2 regions of the Pseudomonas sp. HP_12 genome follow, and region 1 is predicted to be linked to the other one. Evidence: riboswitches for the same ligand, from Rfam matches in the RefSeq annotation. Region 1 holds a riboswitch; the other holds the start of a gene.
What was found. Region 1 has a riboswitch for cobalamin ahead of ACYASU_RS02190 (ABC transporter substrate-binding protein). Riboswitches for the same ligand answer to the same signal wherever they lie in the genome.
Positions count from the first base shown of each region.

Region 1 (7,361 bases):
TCACTCCCTTCCAGCATGGTGCCGGGCACCTCCTCACGGGCGTTCATCGAGGACGATTCCCGCGGACCAGAATCATGGCAAAAACCGGCGCGCCCACCAGCGCCGTGATGACCCCGATCGGCAACACCTGACCCTTGATCAAGGTGCGCGACAGCACATCGGCGGCAATCATGAACAGCGCGCCAATCAGGGCGCTCAAGGGCAACAAGCGGGCATGACGTACCCCGGCCATCAGGCGCACCGCGTGGGGAATCACCAGACCGACGAAGCCGATGGACCCGACGATCGACACCATCACCGCCGTCATCAGCGCGGCGGTGAGAATCAGCACGGCCTGCACCCGGCGCACCGGAATGCCCAGGGACGCCGCTGAATCGCTGCCGAACGTGAACGCATCCAGCGCGCGCCGATGCCACAGGCACACCAGCAAGCCGAGCACCACGACCGGCACCGACAGCGCCACCGACGACCAGCGCACGCCGCTGAGATTGCCCAGCAACCAGAACATAATCCCGCGGGCCTGCTCGGCATTGGCCGACTTGGTGATCAGGAAGGAGGTCAGGGCGTTGAACAGCTGGGACCCGGCAATGCCCGCCAGGATGATCTGGCCGGCAGCGGTCTGGCCCCGAGAGGAGCGGGCGAGCAGGGCGACCAGCGCGAAGGCGGCGATTGCGCCGGCAAACGCGCCGGTGGACAGGGAAATCGTCCCGGCACCGATGCCGATGATCGCCACCAGCACTGCGCCGGTCGAAGCCCCGGCGGAAATGCCCAGCAAGTAGGGATCGGCCAGCGGGTTGCGCAGTAGCGATTGCAAGACCAAGCCCGACACCGCCAGCCCTGCGCCGCAAGTGGCGGCCACGATGGCCCGGGTCAGGCGGTAATTCCAGACGATGCCCTCGTCGATGGGGTCGAGGGGATAGCCCGCGGCCCACAGCTTGTTCGCCAGCACCTGAACGATCACCGGCAGGCCGATCGACGTCTCGCCGATCGCCACGCCCGCCAGCACCGCCAGCGCCAGCAACGCGGTCGCCCAAGCGCCGTGGCCGAACATTCGGACGATGCTTGAGCGAGGAATACGGAGCGGCATCATTGCGGATGAGTGGCCTGAGCCAGTTGTTCGATGCCGTCAAACAGCCGCACGCTGGACTCCATGGCGCTGGCGTCCATGACTACGATGCGATTGTTTTTCACCGCATCCATATTCCGTGTGACCGGGTCCGAGCGGAGGAAGGCCAGCTTCTTCTCGTGATCGTCGGCCGGGAAGCGGCGGCGGTCCATCCGCGCGATGACCAGCACCGTCGGGTTGGCCTTGGCGATGGTTTCCCAGCCCACGGTCGGCCATTCCTCGTCGGAGTCGATGACGTTACGCATGCCGAGGGTGTCGAGCATGAAGTTGGGAATGCCCTTGCGTCCGGCGACGTAGGGGTCGACGTTGATGTCCGGGCTGGAAAACCAGAACACCGCCGAGACGGGCGGGTTGGCATGGGCGTTCGCCTGTGCAACGGCCCGGGCCAGCCGCGCCTGGTAATCCGCGATCAGCCGTTCGCCACGGTCCTGCACGTCGAAAATCTGCGCCAGCTGCCGCAGGCTTTTGTACAGCGTGTCGATGCGGAAGGCTTCGAGGCGCGTGCCGTCGGCGCCGACCCGGTTGTTCTTGCCCTCGCAATCGGACGGCAGGATGTAGGTCGGGATGCCCAGGTCGCGAAACTGCTCGCGGGTGCCAACGGCGCCCTGTGGCCCGACCATCCACTCGAACTGCACCGGAACGAAATCCGGGCGTTTGCCGATCACCGATTCAAAACTCGGCGCGTTATCCGCGAGCCGAGCGATGCCGTTGTTGAGGGTTTGGTACTGGGCCAGGACGGGGTTGAACCACAGCGACGTGCCGACGACGTTCGGGCCCAGTCCGAGGGCATAGAGCATCTCGGTGGCCGCCTGGCCGATGGTCACGGTTTTCTGCGGGGCGTGGGTGAAGGTCAGCGCTTGGCCGCAGTTGTCCACGGTCAAGGGGTAAACCGTCGACGCCGCGAGGGCGGCAGTGGGCAAGGTCAGGGTGACGAGCAGGGCGGCGAGGCGGCGCAGCGGCATGAAAGCGATCTCCAGATAGCCTGAATGCTTGGCGAAGCAGGCACTGGAAAGTCCATCCCGACAGGCGCTCCTACGATGAGGGCGAGCACAGCGCGCGCGAACGACGCACGAACGGGAGTCCTTCCCCGGACACCCCGCCGGTGAATGAATATGCTGGCCGGCAGGTCTCCTGACTGGCGCTTCATCGCCGTGCTTCGGCCTTCCCGGGGTCACCCAGTGGCAAACAGGAAGCAGGGCTCAGCGCCTACAGTTGCGGGGACAGTTCCCTTTCAGCGCGCAGCACGCGCCTGGGGATTCCCTATTAATTCCGAGCGGAAACCGGCGGCGGGGATACTAAACGATTCGGCGGGTGGAGGCTAATGCGGAGGCCGTGCGCCGGAGCGCGGCTAAACACCTTGCAGTAGCGGCAGCAGCACTAAACCTGCGGGAGATGCAAAAGCTGAAGGAGATGCAGCGCCTGAAGCAGATGCAAAACCTGTGGGAGTGAGCTTGCTCACGAAGATGCCCGAACTTTCGCTAAATCTTCGGCGGCTGGAATTCAGTCTTCGCGAGCAAGCTCACTCCTACAGGGGTTTTGCGTTGGCCGCACGGGCGTCGTTGGTCCAGCGGCTTGAACGGCCAACCAACGATCTTCAGACCAGCGGCTTAAACGGCCAACCCACGATCTTCTTCGGCCGTGGCGTCGCATAGGTCCGCACTTTCGAGGTCTTCAACCCCAGACGCACCAGTGATTCCGCCAGTGCCACCGCAGCGGTCACGCCATCCACCACGGGCACGCCGGCGCGGTCACGGATGAGTTGATCCAGGCCGGCCATGCCGCCGCAGCCCAGGCAAATCACCTCGGCCTTGTCCCGACTCACCGCTTCCATGGCCTGCTCGACGATGGCCTCGACCGCACGCTCCGGCGATTCCTCCAGCTCCAGTACGCTCATGCCGCTGGCCCGCACCGAGGCGCAGCGTTCGTACACGCCGGCCAGCTTTAGACGGTCTTCAATCAGCGGCACGGTGCGGTCCAGCGTGGTGACCACCGCGTATTTATGCCCCAGCAGCATCGCCAGGCTGGCCGCCGCTTCGGTGATGTCCACCACCGGCACCTCGAGCAACTCCTGCAAACCCTCGCGGCCGTGTTCGCCGTAACCCGCTTGAATCACGGCGTCATAGGGCCCTTCGTAGGACATCACCCGGTCCATCACCGCGATGGCCGCGAGGTAACTTTCGAAATTGCCTTCCACCGACTCGGCGCCGAAGCGCGGGGTCAGGCCGATGATCTCGGTGCCAGGCGAGGCCACGCTGCGGGCCTGCTCGGCAATGGTCTCGGTCATGGATTCGGTGGTGTTGACGTTGACGATCAGAATTCGCATGGACAGATCTCGCGCAGAAAACAAGGCCGGGCGTCTGGCCCGGCGTCGTTGCCCACGATATCAGTCTTTCATCGGCACGGGCGCCTGCAGGGCGATGAAGCCCTGATCGCGCATGGCCTGCCAGAAACCATCCGGCACCTGTGCGTTAAGCGCGGTGACGTCCTCGATGATCCGCGACGGGCGGCTGGCACCCGGAATCACCGCCGCCACCAGGGGGTTGGCAAGGACAAATTGCAGCGCTGCGGACTTGATGTCCACTTGGTACTGACGGGCGATCTCCTGGATGTGCGCCACCTTGTCCAGCATCGCTGGCGACGCCTCCTGATACTCGAAATGCTTGCCGCCCACCAACACGCCGGAGCTGTAAGGCCCGCCGACGACGAACTCGGCGTTGTGCTGACGGGCCTTGTCGAACAGCCGTTGCAGCGGTTGGTCGTGATCGAGCAGCGAATAGCGGCCGGCGAGCAGGAAACCATCGGGCTGGGCTTCTTCCAGATCCAGCGTCAGTTCGCACGGCTCGACGCGGTTGACGCCCAGGCCCCAGGCCTTGATCACGCCTTCTTCGCGCAGGCGGGTGAGGGCACGGAAAGCGCCGGTGCGGGCGATGTTGAAATGCTCGGTCCAGGCATCGCCGTGGGCGTCCTGCGCGACGTCGTGGACAAACACGATATCCAGACGATCAGTGTTCAACCGCTCCAGGCTCGCTTCAATGGAACGCAGCGTGGCGTCGGCGGAATAGTCGGTGACGATCTTGTTTTTCAGGCCCTCGGCGAACGGGCCGCTGCGGGTCTCGGTGTCGATCTCGTCGGAAATCAGCCGGCCGACTTTGGTGCTCAGGGTGTACTGGTCGCGGGGGACGCCGGCGAGGGCCCTGCCCAGGCGCTGCTCGGACAAGCCGGCGCCGTAGATGGGCGCGGTGTCGAAATAGCGAATGCCCTGGTCCCAGGCGGATTGAACGGTGGCCGCTGCTTCCTCTTCGTCGATGGTGCGGAACATGTTGCCCAGCGGCGCGGAGCCGAAGCCGAGGCGGCCGATGATCTTGTCGTGCAGACTCATTGGGGGGGTGTCCTGTGCGGTGGGGCGTGTTGGATGGCGCGCGGTTCATGGCCCGGATCGAGCACGATGAAACCGGCGAAGCTTCTTTACTGACTGTTGATTGCCGCAGGGGTTCTTCGGAATGGGCGAGCGTGTGCTTTCACATGCTCGGCGAGCGGCTATCCTCATCCCATGCGACTTTAGCCACGCGTGCGAATTTCAACATTTCAGATAGATCCGTCGACGGCACAGATTTGAGGATTGCCCATAGCCTGTATTTGCGGAGTGGCGTCCGACGCCTTCCCGGCTGAAGCCGGTCCTACGAAGGCGCCGGGATTCTTGGTAGGACCGGCTTTAGCCGGGAAGAGGCCCGTGAGTACGCCATCCATGACCAGCGAGGCCGCCGATGAGCGAGCACATCATTCATTTCCACTGCGGTGTCGATCAGGCCAGCACCGAGCATTTTCGCGATCGCTGCCTCGAAGCCCTCGGCAAGGGCGCGACCGGATTGCTGCTGAATCTGTCGACCGCCGGCGGCAGCACCGCACTGGGATTCACGCTGTACAACTTCCTGAAATCCCTGAAAGTGCCGATCCGTGCGTTGAACAGCGGCAACATCGAATCCATGGGCATCGTCATCTACCTGGCGGCTCAGGAGCGGATCGTCTGCCCCCACTCGCGGTTTCTGATCCACCCCATGAGCTGGTACTTCAACCAGAGCTCGGTGGACCACTCACGCATGCGCGAATACCTGCGCAGCCTGGACAACGACCTGCAGCGCTACGTAAATATCTATCAGAGCGAGACCGTGAGCGCCGTGCACCCGCTGGACATCGGGCGCTGCCTGTCAGCGGAGGAGAAGGTGATCCGCGCCGAAGATTCGCTGGCGTGCGGCATTGCCCATCGTGTCGAGCAATTGCAGTTTGCCGAAGACGCCGTGCACTGGACCGTCAGCGCCAGCTAAGCTCGATCCATTGAACCCGGTCGTTGTCGAGCCCTCTGACTCTATTATTGGCCACATTGAAATGAGAGGTGACTGCCATGCAATCCCATACACCTGACGCTGCACCCGTTCCGCCGCGCCCCGCTCCCCAGCCGGGTGACGAAGAGACAGGATTTGACGCCGACATGGATCCGGGCAACGAAGACCCGGGTTCACAGTTTGATCGGGACGCGACGGTGCCGCTGATCGATCCGGATAAATGAGGGAGGAGGGTGCCGCTGACACGTGTGCTTGCTATGAGGCGTACATTGCTTTTTTGACTGATGCTCAAACAAAAGAGCGAGAGCCTTGGCCCTCGCTCGCTTCACTCACCCGCACGTCGTTACGACTTGCCGCCTGAGCCGCCTTTCTTGCCGGTGCCGCTCGCGCCTGCACCCGATTCTTTCTTCATATCGCTTCCGGCATTGCCGCTGCCTGAAGCCTGTCCGCCTTTCTTGCCGGCTTCGGACGCTTTCTCTTTATCGTTCGCAAAATTGCCAGGGTTCGACTTTCCGGTGTTAGCCATGATCGCAGACCTCTTGTTATTGAGAAGGCGAGACAAGTACCTCGCCTTAGCTGTGAGGGGGCGTTCACGCAATGGTTTAACCCGTCGCTTGACTGGCAGACCAACGGCGGTGACGAGTAATGCCCGCTGTTACATGTGCACTTCGACGGTCAGCGGCAGGTGATCGGACAGATGGGTCCACGGCCGCGTGCCGAGGATTTTCGGCTGGTGGCTGGTGGCGTTGCGCAGGTAGATGCGGTCCAGACGCAGCATCGGGAAGCGAGCCGGGTAGGTCTTCGCCAGCCGCCCCTGACTGCGCTCGAAGGCCTCATGCAGGTAGCCGCAGCGCTGCAGGCGCTTGTTGCCCTGCAGCTGCCAGTCGTTGAAGTCGCCGGCGATCACCACCGGTGCATCCTCGGGCAGGGAGTCGAGCAGGTCGCAGAGCAGGTTCAGCTGCAACTGGCGATGGCTTTCCAGCAGGCTGAGGTGCACGCAAATCGCGTGTACCTCGGCATGCCCTGGCACTTGCAGCACGCAATGCAGCAAGCCGCGGCGTTCCGGCCCGGTGATCGAGATGTCCAGATTGCGGTAATGCAGGATCGGGTATTTGGACAGCAGCGCGTTGCCGTGATGGCCGTCCGGGTAGACCGCGTTGCGGCCGTAGGCGAAGTCCGTCCACATACTGTCGGCGAGGAATTCGTAGTGCGGCGTGTCGGGCCAGTCTTCGTACTTGGCGGCGTGGCGGTCATGGCCGCCGAGGACTTCCTGGAGAAACACCAGGTCGGCACCGGTGCTGCGCACGGCTTCACGCAACTCCGGCAGTATGAAACGCCGGTTCAGGGCGGTGAAGCCCTTGTGGGTGTTCACGGTCAGCACGCGCAGTTTGTGGACTTCGCGCAACGTGGCCGGGTCCGGAGGGGTAGCGTTCGAGCCAGCGGGATCGGGGGTCACGCCCTCACTCCTGTTCGGGGGATGTGCTATTCGGACCGGGACGCGAGGCGGCAGTTCAGCTTTTAGGTGGGACGGGCTGTGGCCGGGGGATTTCAACAGCGAGTGAGCGCTGTTGCAGAGTCGCCGGCCTCTTCCCTCTGTAGGACCGGCTTCAGCCGGGAAGCTTTGAGACGCTGCGCTCGCTACACCCGCGTGTCGACCGGCGCCCTGCGCGACAGCACCACTGCCAGCGTCAACGCCGCCACCGACAACAACGCCGCGAAGAAGAAAATCCAGCCGTAGCCCATGCCCAGCGCCACCGCGCCCATCAGCGGTCCGGCAATGGCCAGGGCCAGGTCGAAGAACACCGCATAGGCGCTGAGCCCCGCGCCGCGACTGCTGTTGGGCACCTGCTTGATGGCTTCCACGCCCAGTGCCGGGTACACCAGCGACAAACCAA
Region 1 is NZ_JBTOQG010000001.1:493,018-500,378, reverse strand. It holds gene ACYASU_RS02200 (ABC transporter ATP-binding protein) at 1-47, opposite strand, end outside; gene ACYASU_RS02195 (FecCD family ABC transporter permease) at 44-1,051, opposite strand; gene ACYASU_RS02190 (ABC transporter substrate-binding protein) at 1,087-2,088, opposite strand; cobalamin riboswitch at 2,231-2,426, opposite strand; gene ACYASU_RS02185 (aspartate/glutamate racemase family protein) at 2,721-3,449, opposite strand; gene ACYASU_RS02180 (aldo/keto reductase) at 3,510-4,505, opposite strand; gene ACYASU_RS02175 (ATP-dependent Clp protease proteolytic subunit) at 4,891-5,448, shown strand; gene ACYASU_RS02170 (hypothetical protein) at 5,526-5,690, shown strand; gene ACYASU_RS02165 (con-10 family general stress protein) at 5,810-5,992, opposite strand; gene ACYASU_RS02160 (endonuclease/exonuclease/phosphatase family protein) at 6,122-6,871, opposite strand; gene ACYASU_RS02155 (MFS transporter) at 7,105-7,361, opposite strand, start outside.

Region 2 (7,361 bases), on a different contig from region 1:
GCCACGCGGTCATGGTCGGCAGATTGCGCACGTCCACGGAGAAGAAGTTGCGGCCGGTCGGTAGCACGTCCAGCCGTCCACGGCTGGGGGCGCCGCTCGGCCCGGCCGGGACGAATCGCCCACTTAGCGCGCTGAGCAGGTTCGACATTTCTGCTGGACCGCAGGCGTCGAGGCGAGGGATAACCACTTCATGCAGGGACTGAGCAACGTCGGACAAGCTGTTGTTTTCTAACCGATTACTGAGAGGAAAGCCGCTGGCAATCTGCTCAATCATCTGCGCGGCCAGCAGCTCCAGCCGCTCGCGGGTATCGCCGGTCGTGCGCCATGGTTCAGCGCTGACTTCATGTAATGCCTGAGGTTTGTCGCCGGTCCATGGCGCGCCGAGATCACAGTCCAGCGGGTCGAAATCCAGCGCCAGCGCCTGACTCAACGCCCGCAGCAGACTGGCCTGACCGCCGCGACCATCACCCCGAGGCACGCGCACCATCGCCAACAGCGTGTCGATGCGCAGCCGGCCGGTGGGCGACTCGCCGAACACGTGCAGGCCGTCGCGGATCTGCGATTCCTTCAGGTCACACAAGTAGGTGTCCAGACGCGGCAGCCACACGGCGGCGTCGGCCTCGCTGTTGGCGTCCCCGTCCATCGCCAGTTCGCGGTCGATATGGGTCTCGCGCACCAGCCTGAGAATGTCTTTTTGCAGCTCCCGGGCACGGCGCGGGTCGAGCAGCTGCGCTTCGTAATATTCGTCCGCCAGCAGTTCAAGGTCGCGCAACGGACCGTAGGTTTCGGCGCGGGTCAGCGGCGGCATCAGGTGGTCGATGATCACCGCCTGGGTGCGGCGCTTGGCCTGGGCGCCCTCGCCCGGATCGTTGACGATGAACGGGTAGATATTCGGCATCGGGCCGAGGATCGCGTCCGGCCAGCAGTGTTCGGACAGGCCGACGCCTTTGCCCGGTAGCCACTCCAGATTGCCGTGCTTGCCGACGTGGATGACAGCGTGGGCGCCATAGCGTTTGCGCAGCCAGAAGTAAAACGCCAGATAGCCGTGGGGCGGTACCAGATCGGGGTCGTGATACACCGCGCTGTGATCGACGTTGTAGCCCCGCGCCGGTTGAATGCCGACGAAGGTCATGCCGAAACGCAGGCCGGCGATCATCATCCGCCCGTCCCGGCACATGGGGTCGGTGTCAGGGACGCCCCATCGCGCGATGACTGCATCGCGATTGGCTTGCGGCAGCGCTTGAAACGCCGCCCTGTACTCGTCCATGGCCATGCTCTGGTGGCACGGCCGTTGATCGAGGCTGTCCGGGTCATTGGTGACGCCGCCGAGCAAGGCGTGAATCAGCGCAGTACCGGTCTCGGGCAAGTCCTCAACCGGGTAACCCTCCGCCTGCATGGCCTTAAGGATGTTCAGCGCGGCCGCCGGGGTGTCGAGGCCGACGCCGTTGCCGATGCGCCCGTCGCGGGTTGGATAGTTGGCCAGAATCAGCGCTACGCGCTTGTCGGTGTTGGCGGTGCGGGCAAGCAGCACCCAGCGCCGGGCCAGTTCGGCGACGAAATCCATGCGTTCCGGCTGGGCGCGGTAGCAAACCACGTCGGACTGACTGCGCTCGCTGTGCCAGGCCAGGTCCTTGAAGCTGATTGGCCGGCTGATGATGCGCCCGTCCAGTTCCGGCAGCGCGATGTGCATCGCCAGGTCGCGGGGGCCCAGCCCTTGGGCGCTTGCCTGCCAGGCGGGTTCGTTGTCCTGGGCGCAAATGGCCTGAATGACCGGGATGTCTCGGCGAAACGGCCGAACATCCGGCGCTTCCGGGCTGGATTGGGCGAAGCCGGTGGTGTTGAGAATGACCTCGCAATCCACCTCGTCGAGCCAGTCCTGTATCGCGCTCATGCAGCCGGCTTCCTTCAGGCTGGCGACGGCAATCGGCAACGGGTTCAGGCCCTGGGCCGACAAGCGCTCGCAGAACACATCGAGGAAACCGGTGTTGGCTGCCTGCAGGTGGGAGCGATAGAACAGCACGGCCGCGACCGGCTGATCGGCGCGCCAGTCGGCCTGCCAGCGGGCCAGGTCGGCGTTGGCGTGGTGCGGGTGATAAATCACGGTGCGCGGCAGGGTCTGCGGCTCGGCCCAGAGGTAGTCGCCGCCCAGCCAGCGGGTGGCGATGAAATTGAACAGCGCCAGCGCGTTGTGCTTGCCGCCCTGACGCAGGTAATGCCAGAGACGCTCGCGGTCTTCGACAGATTCCGTGCTCAGGCCGCTCAGCTCGGGGTCTGGCCGATCACAGCCCGGGACTAGAATCAGCTTCACGCCTTTCGCGGCCAGCTCCACCAGCCGCTCGACGCCGTAACGCCAGTAGCCGATGCCGCCGTGCAGGGAAATCAGGATGACTTTGGCGTGGCGCAGCACCTCGTCCACGTACAGATCCACCGACGCATGGTTTTGCACCTGCATCGGGTTGGCCAGGCGCAGGCTCGGGTAGCTATCCGGCAATTGCCGCGCGGTTTCAGCCAGCAGCGCCAGATTCGAGTCGGCGCTGCACAGGATCACCAGCTCGGCGGGCGTCTGGCCCAGGTCAGCGATGCTGTCGTCGGGGACGAAGCCGCCGGGCTGTGTACGCAGCAGGTGCATGGTTAGCCTTTTATGCCTGAGACTGCGTCGCGCAATTGCGCTTCAAGGACGCCGGCGTCCAGTTCCTGGCCGATCAGCACCAGGTGGGTTTCCCGGGCTTCGTCTGGCTTCCAGGCGCGGTCGAAATGCTTGTCGAAACGCGTGCCGACACCTTGCACCAGCAGGCGCATGGGTTTGCCGGGAATGGCGGCGAAGCCTTTGACACGCAGGATGCCGTGCTGGACGACGGCCTGGGTCAGCGCGTCGAGCAACAGCGATTCGTCGGCCTGGGGCAGCGTAATGGAAATCGAGTCGAAGGCGTCATGGTCGTGGTCATCATGATCGTCGCCTTCGTGGTGATCGTGGTGGGTCTTGCGCCCGTCGATGTGCAGCTCGGACTCGGCGCCCAGGCCCAGCAACACGCTGATCGGCAGCTGGCCCCGGTTCGCTTCGACGATCTTCACCGCCGGCGGCAGTTCTTCGGCGACTTCGGCACGCACGGCGGCGATAGCATCAGCGTCGAGCATGTCGGCCTTGTTCAGCACGACGAGATCGGCGCTGGCCAGTTGGTCGGCGAACAGCTCGTGCAGCGGCGATTCGTGGTCCAGGTTCGGATCAAGCTTGCGCTGGGCGTCGACTTGGTCCGGGAACGCGGCGAAGGTGCCCGCGAGCACGGCCGGGCTGTCGACCACGGTGATCACGGCGTCGACGGTGCAGGCGTTGCGGATTTCTGGCCACTGGAAGGCTTGGACCAGGGGTTTCGGCAGGGCCAGACCCGAGGTTTCGATGAGGATGTGATCGAGGTCGCCACGACGGGCGACCAGTTCCTGCATCACCGGGAAAAACTCTTCCTGAACGGTGCAGCACAGGCAGCCGTTGGCCAGTTCGTACACGCGACCGACGGCTTCTTCTTCGGTGCAGCCGATGGTGCATTGCTTGAGGATGTCGCCGTCGATGCCCAGTTCGCCGAATTCGTTGACGATGACGGCGATGCGTCGGCCTTCGGCGTTGTCGAGCATGTGCCGCAGCAAAGTGGTTTTGCCCGAGCCGAGAAAGCCGGTGACGATGGTGACAGGGAGTTTGGCCAGTGTTTTCATCGGTTGCCCTCAGGCGTGCGGCGGGGCAACGAGGACGAAAACAGCGCAGGCCGGTGGAAGCAGGCGCGCGGTTCGATTCGCCACCGGATCACCCCGCCCGGTTGTAGTGAAATTCCTCGGCCGCTTGCAGGCGGTCCGAATCGAGGCAGGTCTCCTGGCTCACGGCGGCCGGTCGCTGACAGGCATCATCAGGCGACTGACATTCATTGCGCCTTCCCGCTTGCGCAGTGGCTGTGCAATGAAGCTGTCCGTTTACAGTTGCGGGGGCAGCTGCGGCTTGATACCGCATTCCCTTCTTAGCGCCGGTGGCCCTGTGACGTATCCGAAACCGGGCGGCCGGCGAACCTCAAGTGCGCAAGGCTACGCAGTGACTGGAGGCCGGTCAATCGCGCTTTGCAATGATCGCCGCGCCAATTGACGCACCGATCGCTGCATTGATTGACGCATCGGCTGAAGGGCCGATTGACGAGCCAAACAGCCCGTGGTCTGCTACACACCTTGTTACGGGTGCCCTTCACAGGGTGAAACGGGAAACCGGTGCGTGCAGACCTTCGGGTGTGTATCAGTCCGGTGCTGCCCCCGCAACGGTAAGCGAGTGAAGAGTCAGATCCACTGTGTCGGCATCGATATGGGAAGGCGATTCTTGAAGGCACGACGGCTGTAACGGCTGATGCATGTGCCCCTCGCGAGCCCGGAGACCGGCCCGATAACGCTACATAACACAACCCGCGGTGGGCGGGCGCTGTTGATCACTGCCGGCCTTCGCCTGCGGTGTCTTCGCGTCCGTCCGCTGAATCCACTTCAGAGGGAAGCGCCATGTCCATCAGCACACCCCGCCAGACGTCCGGCACCGGCACCAGCACAAACACCACAACAGCCGTGACCGCCACCCAAAGCCAGCGCATTGTCGCCGCCGTCAGCGCGATGTTTCTAGGCGCGTTTCTGGTGTACTTCGCCGGCTTCTCCCACATCGATGCGGTGCACAACGCGGCACACGACACCCGTCACAGCTCTGCCTTCCCGTGCCATTGAGACCCGCCGCCATGTTCAAGCGAATTGCGCAAACGGCCGGGTTCACCGGACTGCTCGCCGCCCTGTTGTTGACACTGCTGCAGAGCTTCTCGGTGGCGCCACTGATCCTGCAGGCGGAGACCTACGAAAAGGCCCCGGCTGCTGAGATGCACGAGCACGCCGAGGGTGCGATGGCCGGCCACGTCCATGACGCCGAAGCCTGGGAGCCGGAAGACGGCTGGCAGCGCGTGCTGTCCACCACCGGCGGCAATCTGGTGGTCGCGGTCGGCTTCGCCCTGATGCTGGCGGCGCTGTACACCCTGCGTACGCCGACCAGAGCCCGCGAAGGCGTGCTGTGGGGGTTGGCCGGTTATGCGGTGTTCGTGCTGGCGCCCACTCTTGGTTTGCCGCCCGAGCTGCCCGGCACTGTCGCGGCGGATCTGACCCAACGGCAGATCTGGTGGGTCGGCACCGCCGCCTCCACGGCTGCAGGCCTGGCATTGATAGTGTTTGCCCGGCACTGGGTGTGGAAGGCCTTGGGCGCGGTGATCCTGGTGGTGCCGCATATCGTCGGCGCGCCGCAACCGGCGGTGCACTCGGCACTGGCGCCGGAAGCCCTTGAAGCGCAATTCAAGATCGCGTCGCTGCTGACCAATGCGGTTTTCTGGATTGCCTTGGGCTTGATCAGCGCCTGGTTGTCTCGGCGCAATGAAGCGACCGAGACGCACGTCGGTTTGAAGCCTGCTCTGTGAATGAAGTGCACGATCGGCCGCTGTGGGTGGTCGGTCTGGGCTGCCAGCGCGGCTGTTCGGCGCTGGAGCTTCGGCAGTTGATGGAGGATGGGTTGCGGGAGGGACGTCTTCAGCTGACAGACGTTGCCGCCCTCGCCTCCATTGACGGCAAGTCGGCTGAGGTAGGGCTGCAGGCACTGGGTCATGAGCTGGGGCTGACGATCGGGTTTTTCAGCGCGGGTGATCTGGCGGCTTACGAGGCACAGCTGACTTACCGTTCGGACATCGCCTTCGAACGCACTGGCTGCTACGGCGTGGCAGAAAGCGCGGCGCTGGCGATGGTGACACGGTTGACCGGCGCGCCCGCGACCTTGGTCATCCCCCGCCGAAAAAGCCCCCACGCGACCTTTGCTCTGGCAACCGCAATCTTGTAGGACCGGCTAACCCTTGTAGGACCGGCTTTAGCCGGGAAGACGTCAGGCGCCACGCTGCAAATTTGAGGGTGTACACGCAGACCTTTTCCCGGCTAAAGCCGGTCCCACTGGACCGCATGCAGCCATCCAAGCAGTGCTCAAATGAACCCCAATCAGGACACCCCATGACTGTTTTTTTCATCGGCGCCGGCCCCGGCGATCCGGACCTGATCACTGTCAAAGGCCAGCGGCTGATCCGCTCCTGCCCGGTGATCATTTACGCCGGTTCCCTGGTGCCTGAAGCAGTGCTGGAAGGTCATCAGGCAGTTCAGGTCACCAACAGCGCTCCATTGCACCTTCAGCAGATCATCGAGCTGATGAAATCCGCTCATGCACAGGGCCAGGACGTGGCGCGCGTGCATTCCGGCGATCCGAGCCTGTATGGCGCGATCGGCGAACAAATCCGCTGCCTGCGCGAATTGCAGATCCCCTTCGAAATCATCCCCGGCGTCACCGCCACCGCCGCCTGCGCCGCGTTGCTCGGGACAGAGCTGACGCTGCCGGACATCTCCCAGAGCGTGATCCTGACCCGCTACGCCGACAAAACCGACATGCCCGAAGGCGAAAGCCTGGGCGATCTGGCACGGCACCGGGCAACCATGGCGATCCATCTGGGGGTCAATAACCTCGGCAAGATCGTCGCCGAGCTAACGCCGCACTATGGCGCCGACTGCCCCATCGCCGTAGTGCATCGCGCCAGCTGGCCCGATCAGGACTGGGTCACCGGCACACTGGCAGACATCGAGGAGAAGGTGCGGATCAAGGGATTTCGTCGCACCGCGCTGATCCTGGTGGGTCGGGTACTGGGCAACGACGTGTTCAGCGAGTCATCGCTGTATCGCGCGGGCCATGCCCATGTGTTCAGGCCCTAGCGTGCGCCTCTAGACCTTGGCGAGCGCCCACAAAAAAGCCCCGAACTCGTCGGGGCTTGCCTGCAACACCATACTTCCTGGTATCACACGTTGACTCAGTAATACGCGTTTTCTTTCTGAGTGTGGTCGGTCACGTCACGCACACCGGTCAGCTCGGGGATGCGCTCCAGCAACGTGCGCTCGATGCCTTCCTTGAGCGTCACATCGGCCTGACCGCAACCCTGGCAACCACCGCCAAACTGGAGAATGGCGACATTTGCCTCATCTTCTTCCACCACCTCGATCAAGGTCACCTGGCCGCCGTGACTGGCGAGGCCCGGGTTGATCTCGGTCTGCAGGTAGTAATTGATACGCTCGTTGATCGGGCTGTCGGCGTTGACCATCGGCACTTTGGCGTTTGGCGCCTTGATGGTCAGTTGACCACCCATGCGGTCAGTCGCGTAATCGACAACGGCGTCGTCCAGAAACGCTTCGCTGAATGCATCGATCCAGGCGGTGAAGCTTTTCAGGCCGATGGCCGTGTCTTCAGGTTTCTCTTCGCCCGGCTTGCAGTAGGCAATGCAGGTTTC
Region 2 is NZ_JBTOQG010000006.1:146,120-153,480, reverse strand. It holds gene cobN (cobaltochelatase subunit CobN) at 1-2,629, opposite strand, end outside; gene cobW (cobalamin biosynthesis protein CobW) at 2,632-3,705, opposite strand; cobalamin riboswitch at 3,846-4,055, opposite strand; cobalamin riboswitch at 4,194-4,426, shown strand; gene ACYASU_RS06800 (CbtB domain-containing protein) at 4,522-4,737, shown strand; gene ACYASU_RS06795 (CbtA family protein) at 4,749-5,468, shown strand; gene ACYASU_RS06790 (cobalamin biosynthesis protein) at 5,465-5,881, shown strand; gene cobM (precorrin-4 C(11)-methyltransferase) at 6,046-6,792, shown strand; gene nfuA (Fe-S biogenesis protein NfuA) at 6,888-7,361, opposite strand, start outside.
Region 2: linked by a shared signal. The riboswitch ahead of cobW (cobalamin biosynthesis protein CobW) and the one ahead of ACYASU_RS02190 (ABC transporter substrate-binding protein) in region 1 are both predicted to bind cobalamin.